DNA from 3 places in the Micromonospora parva genome. Region 1 is predicted to be linked to each of the others. Evidence: riboswitches for the same ligand, from Rfam matches in the RefSeq annotation. Region 1 holds a riboswitch; each other region holds the start of a gene.

Region 1 (3,653 bases):
GCGAACCTGATCCTCGCCGGGCTGCTGCACCGCTTCGTCGAGACCCCGATGATGCGCCGGCTCGCACCGCGCCGTCCGGCCCGGCCGGCGCCCGTCCCCCGGCAACGCGCGGCCGGTGCCCCGACCGCCGGTGACGGCGACGCCGAGGGCGGGGCCGCGGGGGCCGCCGACGAGGTCGGTTTGGCCAACGGCCGATCACCGTACGCCGACCGGCGCTGACAGCGTCCACCCTGGTCAAACGGGTCGGCGCGGCGCGATCCGACACGCCCGTGGTCGGTGCGCCCGCCTCGGCGTGACGGTAGCGTGGGGACGTGCTTCCGGTCGCGTTCACCTGTCCGCTGTGGTGGGTGGCGCGCTGGGCGACGCGGGTGCTGACCAGCCTCGCCGTCGTCGCGGCCCTGGCGCTCGGCGCAGGCCCGGCCACGGCCGCCGCGTCGACGCCCAGCCCGGTGCCACCGTCGAGCGTGGTGTCGGCCTCCGTCGCCGCCGGGCCGCTGGCGGCCTCCGGTCGGCACGTCGGGGCGCACGCTGCGGCGCGCCCGGCAGCGGCGATCCCACCGGACGCCGTCGAGGAGGCCGTTCCCGCCTGGGCCGTCGACTCGCCCGGGGCGCTCCCCGAGGAGCACTGCGTCACCGCGACCGGCGTGCTTCCGGTCCGCGCGGCGGAGTCCGACCGGCTGCCCCTCGTCGACAGTGCGAGCGGTCGGGCCTGCCGGGCCCCACCCCGGCGCTGAGCCACCGGGACGATCGTCCCGCCGCCGCGCCTGTCGCCCCACCCGCTTCCCACCCGCCGACCGGTGGCCCGCCGTGGCCCGCCGGCCGGTGTGGCCCCATCGCACTGCTCTCTCCCCGAGGTGCCGACCATGGAGACCGCCGTCTTCTACCAGTTCGTGACCGAGGTGCCGCGAGCCGCCGCCATCTGGTCGACCCTGGTCCTGCTGACCCTGGGCCTGCTCACCGTGCTGGCCGCCCGCCCCGAACGGGACCGGCCCGCCGACGACCCGCTCCCGGCAGCGCCCACCGCCCGGGAGGTGGCCGCCGCCGAGGCTGCCGACCTGCGCCGCTACGCCGAGGAGGTGGCCGTCGCCGCGGCCGGCGCGGCGACGACAGCCAGGCGGAGACGTGCCGCCTGGCTGAGCGCCCAGGAGCAGATGGAGCGGGCCTGGACCGGGTACGACGCGGCGGACACCGCCGCGCGTCGCTTCGCGGGCGCCGGGGCGCTGCCCACCCCACGGACCCCGCACACCCCCGCCGAGTACGCGGCCCGGGAGCGCTATCTGCACCGGGCGGCGATGGCGGCGTACTGGCGGGGTGACCTGAGCATGGTGCAGCTCGGTGACGTGTTCGGGCACCGGCACGGCTGGGATCCCCGACGCCACCCCGTCGAGCAGGAGGTGTTGATCAGCCGGGTGGTCCGGGATGCGCGGCTGGCCGACTACCAGGCGGCCGCCGACCGTGAGCGGGCCGCCTGGCGTGACGCGGAGCTGGCCGCCGAGTCGGCTCGTACCCTCGCCGAGGAGGCGTACGCGGCGGCGGCCCGGCTGCGCCCACACCCGGTGGCCGCCCGCCGGACGGTGGCGGGGGCGTTGCGCCCGGCCGTCGTGGCACGGTGGCGACCGGCCCGGGCGGGTTGAGCCCGATCTGTGATGTGAGGCCGGTCACGCAATTGTGAAATCGGACGTCCGGCACGAGCCGCGCCATTGTTCCCGCGATTATGGTCGCGTTCTTCGTCGCCTGTCCGGTTGTCGCCCGTAGGCGCGCCCGTAACCGGTTGTCCCATCGAGTCACATCATCGGCAATACGCGCAGAAATTGCCTCGCCGATTGAGGTTTACGCAGGTGAGCCCGGCTTGGCAGGGCGCGGAGCCGCCAGTACTGTCGTCCTGTCCGATGCGGTAACCGATCGCAAGACGCGACGCCGCATCGACCCGCTTAATCGTGATCAACGAACCGGGGACCCATCAGTAAGTCCGGGGTGAATCCGCGAGCCACGGCCCGCGGTAGGGCGATCTTCCCGCCCGAATCCGTCAGCTAACCCGGTAGGCGGTGTCGGAAGGAGTCCCATCCTCGTGCAGCACCTTTCCACCCCTCGGTTGTTCCCTCGCCTCCACGGCGCGGCGATGCACCCGCTCATTCGTCCAGTGACGGTGAGCTGACCCCCCGGGTCATCGCCTTCCCCGCCCGGCCACGCCGGGCGTTCCCCTGAGCGGTTCACCATCCGCGGACCACGGTCCGCGCGCTGGCGCCTGCCCGGATACCGGTCCGGCCCCGGTGTGCCGCTCTCCCCCCGATCCGTGGAGGACCCCGTGAAGCACACCCTGCAGCGTCAGCTCCGCCGCCTCGCCACCGAGCGCCCGTACCAGATCGTTGTCGCCTCCGCCGCGGCTCTCGCCATCGCCACCACCGGCGGTGCCCTGCTCACCACCGCCGACGACGCCCCGGCCGACCAGCGCACCGCGACCACCGTCGCCGAGATGCGCAGCGACGTCGCCGCCTCCCGTGGCGACGTTCGGGACGCGTCCCCCTCGGCCAGCGCCGCGCCGACCACCGCCGCGCCGGCCACCAGCGCCGCGTCCCCCGCCGCGAAGGCCAAGAGCAACCCCGACCTCACCCGTAAGCCGACGCCGCCGAAGCCGCCCGCGACCAAGGTGCTCGACTACGACTACGAGGCGCAGAACACCTACTACAACTGCGGCCCGGCGGCCACCCGCAACGCGCTCAGCGCCGCCGGCATCGACCGCACCCAGGAGGAGCTCGGCGCCGAGCTGGGCACCACCGAGATGGGCACCAACTCGGCCGAGGACACCACCCGGGTGCTCAACGCCGAGGTGAAGGGCTCCCCGTACCGGACCCGGATGTTCCCCAGCGCGCCCAGCCCGGCGCAGATGGACCGCCTCCAGGCCGACGTGGTGAAGGCCATCACCGACGGCCGGGGCGTGGTGGCCAACGTCGTCGGGGACGCCACCGACACCGACGGCGGCTGGCACTCCTACGGCGGCGGGCACTACATCGCCGTCGTGGGCTACAAGGACAACGGTCGCACCGTGCGGATCGCCGACTCGGCGAACCCGGCCGACCCGTCGTACTGGATCACCACCATCGACCTGGCCAACTGGATCACCAGCCGGGGCTACTCCGCCTGACCCGGGCACGCCGAGGACCGCGGGCGTCGTCCCCCACAAGGGGCCGGCGCCCGCGGCGTCTTCGGCGGTGCGGTCAGTAGGTGATGAAGCCGTACAACGCCTTGTGGTTCGACTTCGTCCCGACCACGGTGTGGTCGACGGCGGACGACTGCACACTGCCCCTGACGAACAAGTAGTCGATCTTGCTGGAACCGTTGGTGGCCGCCGACCCGTACCCGGTCATGCCGTAGCCGCTGAGCGTGCCGGGGGCGATGCCGGTGCGGTTCGCGTCGATGCCCACCACGCGGATCGTCGACGCGTTCAGCAGCGTGGTCGCGTCCGCACCGAGGTGGATGCCGCTGTTGGCGATGCCCCGGTCGCCGTCACCGGCGCAGGCGTTCTGCCGGTTCTCCTGCGGCAGGTGCATCGTCGCGGCGAACACGCTGGTGCCGGTCGCCTTGATGGTGAAGCGCGCCGCGATCGCGCTGGTCCGCTTCCACTTGTAGTAGTCGGTGCTGTCCGGGTCACTGTT
Region 2 (3,653 bases), on a different contig from region 1:
GCCCGGCCCGTACTGCTGGAGGAGAACGCGGATCCCGTCGGCGAGTCGGGGCTCGTCGGCGGCGAATTCGGACCAGGAAGCCATGTGGGCATTCTATCGAACAAATGTACGAGCAGCGACCTCGACGCGCTGGTCACCGGCACCGAATCCGGGCACTTTCGGCAACGCGGCTATGGTGGTCCGATGCTGCTCTCCGACCGCGACCTGGTCTCCGAGATCAAGGCCGGCACGCTGGGCCTGGAGCCGTTCGAGCCCACCCTGGTCCAACCGTCCAGCATCGACGTCCGACTCGACCGGCTGTTCCGGGTCTTCAACAACCACCTCTACACCCACATCGATCCCGCCATGCAGCAGGACGACCTGACCTCGGCGGTCGAGGTCCCCGACGGTGAGCCCTTCGTGCTGCACCCCGGGGAGTTCGTGCTCGCCTCGACGCTGGAGGTCATCTCGCTGGGTGACCAGCTCGCCGGCCGACTGGAGGGCAAGAGCTCCCTGGGCCGGCTCGGGCTGCTCACCCATTCCACCGCCGGCTTCATCGACCCGGGCTTCTCCGGTCACGTGACGCTGGAACTCTCGAACGTGGCGAACCTGCCGATCACCCTGTGGCCCGGCATGAAGATCGGGCAGCTCTGCATCTTCCGGCTCTCCTCGCCGGCCGAGCACCCGTACGGCTCGGTGGTCTACGGCTCGCGCTACCAGGGCCAGCGGGGGCCGACGCCAAGCCGCGCCTGGCAGCACTGGCGCACCTGGCCCACCCGCTGAACCACGACGACGAGGGCCCGCCGCGACGGATCGCGGCGGGCCCTCTCGTCACCCGGGGTCAGCCCGGGCGGCCGTAGCTGTGGATCGGGCCGTCGTCGACCTTCTTCATCTTGACCGGTTGACCGGCCTGCGAGGCGTGCACCACCCAGCCGCCGCCGACGTACATGCCGACGTGGTGGATGTCGCTGTAGTAGAAGACCAGGTCTCCGGGGCGCAGGTCGCCCCTGCTGACGTTCTTCGTGACGCGGCTCTGCGCGGCGGCGTTGTGTGGCAGCGACACACCGGCCTTCGCCCAGGCGGCCAGCATCAGCCCGGAGCAGTCGTACGAGTTCGGACCCTCGGCACCCCAGACGTAGGGCTTGCCGATCTGGGCGCACGCGAACTTGACAGCGGTGCCCGCGCCGCCGCCGGGGTAGCTGCCCGGGCAGGGCGCCGGGCGCAGTGGGCCACCGCCACCGTTGCCGTACACCTTGAGGCGCAGCTTCTGCAGGCGGTCGATCTCTTCGTTGATCTGCTTCTTCTTCGCCGCCAGCTGAGCTTCGGTGCGGGTCAGCTGGGCCACCATCTCGTCCAGCGGCGCCTTCTGCGCGGCCAGCTGGTCGCGCAGGTCGGCGACCTCGCGTACGTCCTTCTGCTGGTTGTGCGCGAAGCGGTCGAGCATCTCGAGCTGGCCGACCACCTCGCTGGGCGACCGGCTGCCCAGCACCGCGTTGACGGTCAACACGTTCTCACCCTTGTAGGCGCGTACGGCCAGGGCGCTGACCTTGTCCATCGCGGCGTCGACCTGGCGCTCCAGCGGGGTGATCCGGGCGGCCAGCGCGTCGGCCTGCTTGCGCTTCGCGGCGAGGTCGGCGCGGGTGGCGTTGTGCCGTTCGATGATCGGTTCGAGCTTGTTCCAGTCGGCGTCGATCTGGCGCTCGATCTCGGCGACCGACGGGTCGGCGTGGGCCGCCGTGGCACTGCCGGTCAGGACGACGGCGACGCCGGCCAGGGCGGCGAGTGCGGTGGTGAAGCGGGACCAGCGTGGGCGCGGCACGATCGACGTCGGGCCGGCTGATGCCGACCGCTCGGACGACGGCCGCGGGGCATGGAGTGCCACCGGGGTTCCGTACTCCTTCTTCCTGACCGCCTACCGGGTTAGCTGACGGGTTCGGGCGGGAAGTCGGCGCCCTACCGCAGTGGCTGCGGATTCACCCCGAGGGACCTGGGTCCCCGGTTCGCTCGGAAACGACTCGGCGGTGTCGGTCCGTTACCGCCCGGGCTGGGCGGAGCTGCTGTCGGCCCGACGAATGACCAGAGTAGAGACGCTTGTTACCGATCCGCAACCCGCACGGCCGTGACACTCCGTACCGATTGGACGAGGTCACCGACCGTGTGTGAAGAATTCTTTCCCCACGCTTCGATAGATGGAAAGGTATTGACCTGACCTCCCGGACGGCGCGATGGTGACCTGACCTCACTCCGCGAGAATCTAGGGGGTTCGATGCACCATCCAACCCTGTCGACGGGCTGGCGCGCACTGCTCGCCGCCGCCGTGGTCGCCGCCGCCACCACGGTGCCACTCTCCGTCGGCCCGGCCGCCGCCGCGTCCACCACCGACCGTCAGCAGCAGTACGCCGCCGCGGCCACCGAGTACGGGGTGCCGACAGTCGTGCTGCTCGCCGTCTCCTACCTGGAGTCCCGCTGGGACACCAACGCCGGCACACCGAGCACCAGTGGCGGCTACGGCCCGATGCACCTGACCGACGCCCGGCACGTGGCCGCCCTACCCGGGCGCGGTCACCACGACGCCGGTGCCGAGGACCCGCGCGGCGACGACTCGCGTCCCGCCCGGGTGCCCGCGCCCCGACCGGTCGAGGCCCCCGCGCCGTCCACCGCCGCGTTGCAGACCGTGGACGCCGCCGCCACGCTGACCGGCGTCGCCCCCGAGGCACTGCGCACCGACGCGGGCCTCAACATCCGGGGTGGGGCGGCGCTGCTCAGCGCGTACCAACGGGAGCTGGACGCCCCGGTCGGCGCCGACACCGACCCGGCCGCCTGGTACGGCGCGGTGGCCCGCTACTCCGGCGCGGACAGCGCCGACGCCGCCGCGGCCTTCGCCGACGAGGTCTTCACCACCATCGGCGCGGGCCAGTCCCGGGTGACCGACGACGGCCAGCGGATCACCCTGCCGGCCCGCACGGTACGGCCCGAGCGTTCCTGGTTGGACCGGCTGGGTCTGCGCCGGCTGGCCCGCCCGGACGGGGTGGAGTGCCCCCGCACCATCTCGTGCGAGTGGATCCCGGCACCCTACGAGGCATTCGGCGACGGGGACTACGGCAACCACGACCTCTCCGACCGGCCCGCCCGGCAGAAGATCGAATACATCGTCATCCACGACACCGAGGCGAGTTGGGCGACGACCCTGCAACTCGTCCAGGATCCGACCTACGTCAGCTGGCACTACTCGCTGCGCTCGGTGGACGGGCACATCGCCCAGCACGTGAAGACCAAGGACGTCGGTTGGCACGCCGGCAACTGGTACGTCAACGCGAAGTCGATCGGGCTGGAACACGAAGGCTTCGCGGCGCAGGGGACCTGGTACACCGAGGCGATGTACCGGACCTCGGCGAAGCTGGTCCGGCACCTGGCGCTGCGGCTGGGCATCCCACTGGACCGCCAGCACATCATCGGCCACGACAACGTGCCCGGCACCGTCGCCTCCACGGTGCGGGGAATGCACTGGGATCCGGGGCCGTACTGGGACTGGACGCACTACTTCGACCTGCTGCACGCACCCCGACTGGACACCGGCACCCCGGCCACCGGGCTGGTCCGCATCGACCCCGACTACGCCACCAACCAGCCGGCGTTCACCGGTTGCGTCACCGCCGGCGTGCCGTGCGCACCGC
Region 3 (3,653 bases), on a different contig from region 1:
GCGACACGAGTTCACGCTGACCACGAACTACCGCAACTCGTCGGAGATCTTCGCGGTGGCGGCGGCGGAGATCCGCCGGCTCTATCCCGACCTGCCGCTGCCGACCGCCGTCCGCTCCACCGGGGTCGAACCGGTCGAGCTGGTGGTGCCGGCCGCCGGGTTGGAGACCGCGACCGTCGAGGCCGCCGCCGGCCTGCTGGCCGAGGTGGAGGGCACGGTCGGGGTGATCACGCCGGTCCCCCGCCGTGACGAGGTCGCCGGTTGGCTCGGCGCGCTCGGCGCGCCCAGGTTGCAGGTGGTGACCAGCCTGGAGGCCAAGGGCATGGAGTACGACGCGGTGGTGCTGGTCGCCCCGAGCGAGATCCGGGCGGATCCGGGCGCCGGGGTACGCACCCTGTACGTGGCGCTCTCCCGGGCCACCCAGCGGCTCACCACCATCGACCCGACCGGCTGACCTGCGCGGACCGCCGCCAGCGCGAGGCATCACCCGTACACTTGCACACATAGCGATGTGAGCATACATTTGACCGGGTCCCGGCCGGCGGCGGAAGGTGAATCTCGTGGGCGCAGGTCATGACCACCACCATGGGTCCGTCGCCAATGCCGCACACCAGCACCGGGGTCGACTCTGGGCGGCGTTCGGGCTGCTCGCCACCCTGATGGTGGTCGAGGCGGTGACCGCCCTGCACACCGGCTCACTCGCCCTGCTCTCCGACGCCGGGCACATGTTCACCGACGTGCTCGGCATCGGGATGGCGCTCGCCGCGATCACGGCGACCCGGCGGGCCACCAACGACCCGCAGCGCACCTTCGGGCTCTACCGGCTCGAGGTGCTCGCCGCGCTGGCCAACGCCGTCCTGCTCTCCGGCGTGGCGATCTACGTGGTGATCGAGGCGATCCGTCGGTTCGGCGACCCGCACCAGGTCATCGCCGGCCCGATGCTCGCGGTGGCCGTGCTCGGTCTGCTCGCGAACATCGCCGCCTTCGCCCTGCTGCGCGCCGGGGCCCGGGAGAGCATCAACCTCCAGGGCGCCTACCTGGAGGTGCTCGGTGACCTGCTCGGCTCGGTCGGCGTCATCGGGGCGGCGCTGCTCATCACCGTCACCGACTGGTGGTGGGCGGACCCCCTGGTCGCGGTCGCCATCGGCGTGTTCATCCTGCCGCGCACCTGGCGGCTGGCCCGCGCCGCTATCCGCATCCTGGTGCAGGCCGCCCCTGAGCACCTCCAGGTGACCGCCGTGCACGACCGGCTGGCCGCGGTGCCCGGCGTCGTCGAGGTGCACGACCTGCACGTCTGGACGCTCACCTCGGGCATGGAGGTGGCCTCCGCACACCTGACCATGGCGCCTGGGGCGGAGGTCGGCGCGGTGCTCACCGCGGCGCGTACGGCCCTGCACGACGACTTCCGCATCGAACACGCGACGTTGCAGATCGAGCCGGGCGCCGCCTCCGGCGCGTGTGGCTCCATCGAGTGGTGACGATCTTTTCGGAGCATTGCTCACTTTTAAGGTAATTTTCCGTGGTGACGCACGCACCGTCCGTCACATTGGCTGCAGCGGCCCCACCGGCACCGGTAGGCTCGGTCCCGGCCTCCACCAGGCGGCGCCTCCCGGCGCCGGTGGCGGTCGCCGCCTAATCGCCCAACCGGGCGAACCGGGGAACCATGTTCCTGGGGTGCATCCGCGTCAGCGGTAGGGATCTTCCGTCCCGAACCCGTCAGCTAACCCGGTCGGCGGCTGACGGAAGGACATGCGCAGTGGCACCAGCACGACCACCCGCCGCCCGACTGGCGGCCCTGATCGTCGCGATGTTCGCCCTCGGCGTCGCGCTTCCGGCCGGCACCGCCTCGGCCGCTCCCCCGACCGGCCTGCGGGCCGCCGCACCCGACTCCGACGAGGAGGGCGGCACCCCGGCGTTGCGCGCCCAACTCGAGGCGGCCAGCAAGGGCTACCTGGACGCCAAACGAGCCCTGGACACCTCGGTACAACGGCAGAAGCAGCTCACCACCCAGCTGAAGACCATCGAGGTCGAGATCGACCAGCGCAACGGCAAGGTCGGCGAGATCGCCGAGGTGGCGTACCGGACCGGACGACTCGGCGCGATGTCGGCGCTGCTCAACAGCAGCACCCCGGAAGGCTTCATGGACCGGGCAGCCGCCCTGGACGCGGTGGCCGCCAACGAGGACCGGGTGCTGCGCGACCTGCTGAAGAGCAAGGACCAGGCCACCCGCACCCGGGTCGCACTGGACGGCGAGATCATTGAACAGCGCAAGCAGGTCGCGGTGATGGCCAAGCGCAAGGAACAGGCCGAACGGGCCCTGACCGTGGCCACCACACCCAAGACACAGAGCACCGCCGACACCGGCTCCAACCGGGGCACCTCCACCGCCAACGCGACGGCCGCGCCGCGCAACTCCGACGGCTCCTGGCCTTCCGAGTCGTGCAGCGTGAACGACCCCACGCCGGCCAGCGGCTGCATCACCCCCCGTACCCTGCACGCGCTCAACCAGGCCAAGGCGGCGGGCTTCACCCGGTACGTCTCGTGCCACCGCCCCAGCGGCTCCGGTGAGCACCCGAAGGGCCGGGCCTGCGACTTCGCCGCACAGAAGGGCGGCTTCGGCGGAGCCGCGACCGGCGGCGACAAGACCTACGGCAACAACCTGGCCGCGTACTTCATCCGCAACGCGGACCGGCTCGCCGTGCTCTACGTGATCTGGTACAAGCAGATCTGGCTGCCCAGCAGCGGATGGAAGTCGTACAGCGGGGCGCACGGGACCCCGTCCACCGACCACACCAACCACGTACACCTGTCGGTCTACTGACCCACGCGTGGAGATGCCTGTGAGTCATCGTGATGACTCACAGGCATCACCCGCGTCCGGGGCCGGCTACGTCGCCGGGCGTACCCCTGATGTCGTCGCTCGGCGGACGACCCGGCCAGGGCCGGCGGGCAGCATCGCGGTATGCCTCGGATCCGACCCACCACCCGCAAGGCGCTGCTCACCCTGCACCTCGTCACCTCGCTCGGCTGGCTCGGCACCGACCTGGTGCTGCTCACCCTCGGCATCGCCGTGCAGCGGGGCGCCGACCCGGCGGTGGTCTACCCGGTCACGGCCCTGATCGGCACGGTGCTGTTCGCGCCGCTGAGCGTCCTGGTCTGGCTGATCGGAGTGGCCAGTTCGCTGCTCACCCCGTGGGGCCTGCTGCGGCACCGCTGGGTGCTGGTCAAGCTCGTGCTCACCACCGTGATGGTCGGGCTGGTGCTGTTCCTGCTCACCCCGAACCTGCGCCACGCCGGAGCGGTCGGCGCCGCCCTGCCCGCCCGGGATCGCGCCGACCTGGTCATCGCGCCGGCCGTGTCGACCAGCCTGATGATCATCGCGACGGTGCTCTCCACCTACAAGCCGTGGGGCCGCCGACGCACCGCCGCAGCCACCGTCGCCGGCCGCGGCCGCGCCACCGCACGGTCCTAACGACCCCCGCCCACCCATGACGCTCGTGGCCGGCGTCCACCCATGATCGCGCGTGGCCGGCGCCCACCCGTGATCGCGCTCGAACCAGGATGTAGTGGCCTCGATGCGACAGGAGGCCACTACATCCTGGATTGAGCACGATCATGAAGCGGGGTGGCGGGCCGGGGCGGGGCGGAGGGTC

The links. Region 1 has a riboswitch for cyclic di-AMP ahead of AB0C03_RS22095 (C39 family peptidase). Riboswitches for the same ligand answer to the same signal wherever they lie in the genome.
Region 2: linked by a shared signal. The riboswitch ahead of AB0C03_RS15615 (C40 family peptidase) and the one ahead of AB0C03_RS22095 (C39 family peptidase) in region 1 are both predicted to bind cyclic di-AMP.
Region 3: linked by a shared signal. The riboswitch ahead of AB0C03_RS13160 (coiled-coil domain-containing protein) and the one ahead of AB0C03_RS22095 (C39 family peptidase) in region 1 are both predicted to bind cyclic di-AMP.

The regions. Positions count from the first base shown of each region.
Region 1 is NZ_JBEZFX010000008.1:365,137-368,789, reverse strand. Features, by position in the region: gene AB0C03_RS22110 (acyltransferase family protein) at 1-219, shown strand, start outside; gene AB0C03_RS22105 (hypothetical protein) at 312-734, shown strand; gene AB0C03_RS22100 (hypothetical protein) at 864-1,634, shown strand; cyclic di-AMP (ydaO/yuaA leader) riboswitch at 1,919-2,060, shown strand; gene AB0C03_RS22095 (C39 family peptidase) at 2,294-3,142, shown strand; gene AB0C03_RS22090 (hypothetical protein) at 3,216-3,653, opposite strand, start outside.
Region 2 is NZ_JBEZFX010000005.1:384,835-388,487, forward strand. Features, by position in the region: gene AB0C03_RS15605 (pyridoxamine 5'-phosphate oxidase family protein) at 1-84, opposite strand, end outside; gene dcd (dCTP deaminase) at 184-762, shown strand; gene AB0C03_RS15615 (C40 family peptidase) at 821-1,861, opposite strand; cyclic di-AMP (ydaO/yuaA leader) riboswitch at 1,875-2,010, opposite strand; gene AB0C03_RS15620 (N-acetylmuramoyl-L-alanine amidase) at 2,246-3,653, shown strand, end outside.
Region 3 is NZ_JBEZFX010000004.1:409,639-413,291, forward strand. Features, by position in the region: gene AB0C03_RS13150 (HelD family protein) at 1-454, shown strand, start outside; gene AB0C03_RS13155 (cation diffusion facilitator family transporter) at 561-1,478, shown strand; cyclic di-AMP (ydaO/yuaA leader) riboswitch at 1,620-1,751, shown strand; gene AB0C03_RS13160 (coiled-coil domain-containing protein) at 1,757-2,821, shown strand; gene AB0C03_RS13165 (hypothetical protein) at 2,963-3,472, shown strand; gene AB0C03_RS13170 (SRPBCC family protein) at 3,652-3,653, opposite strand, start outside.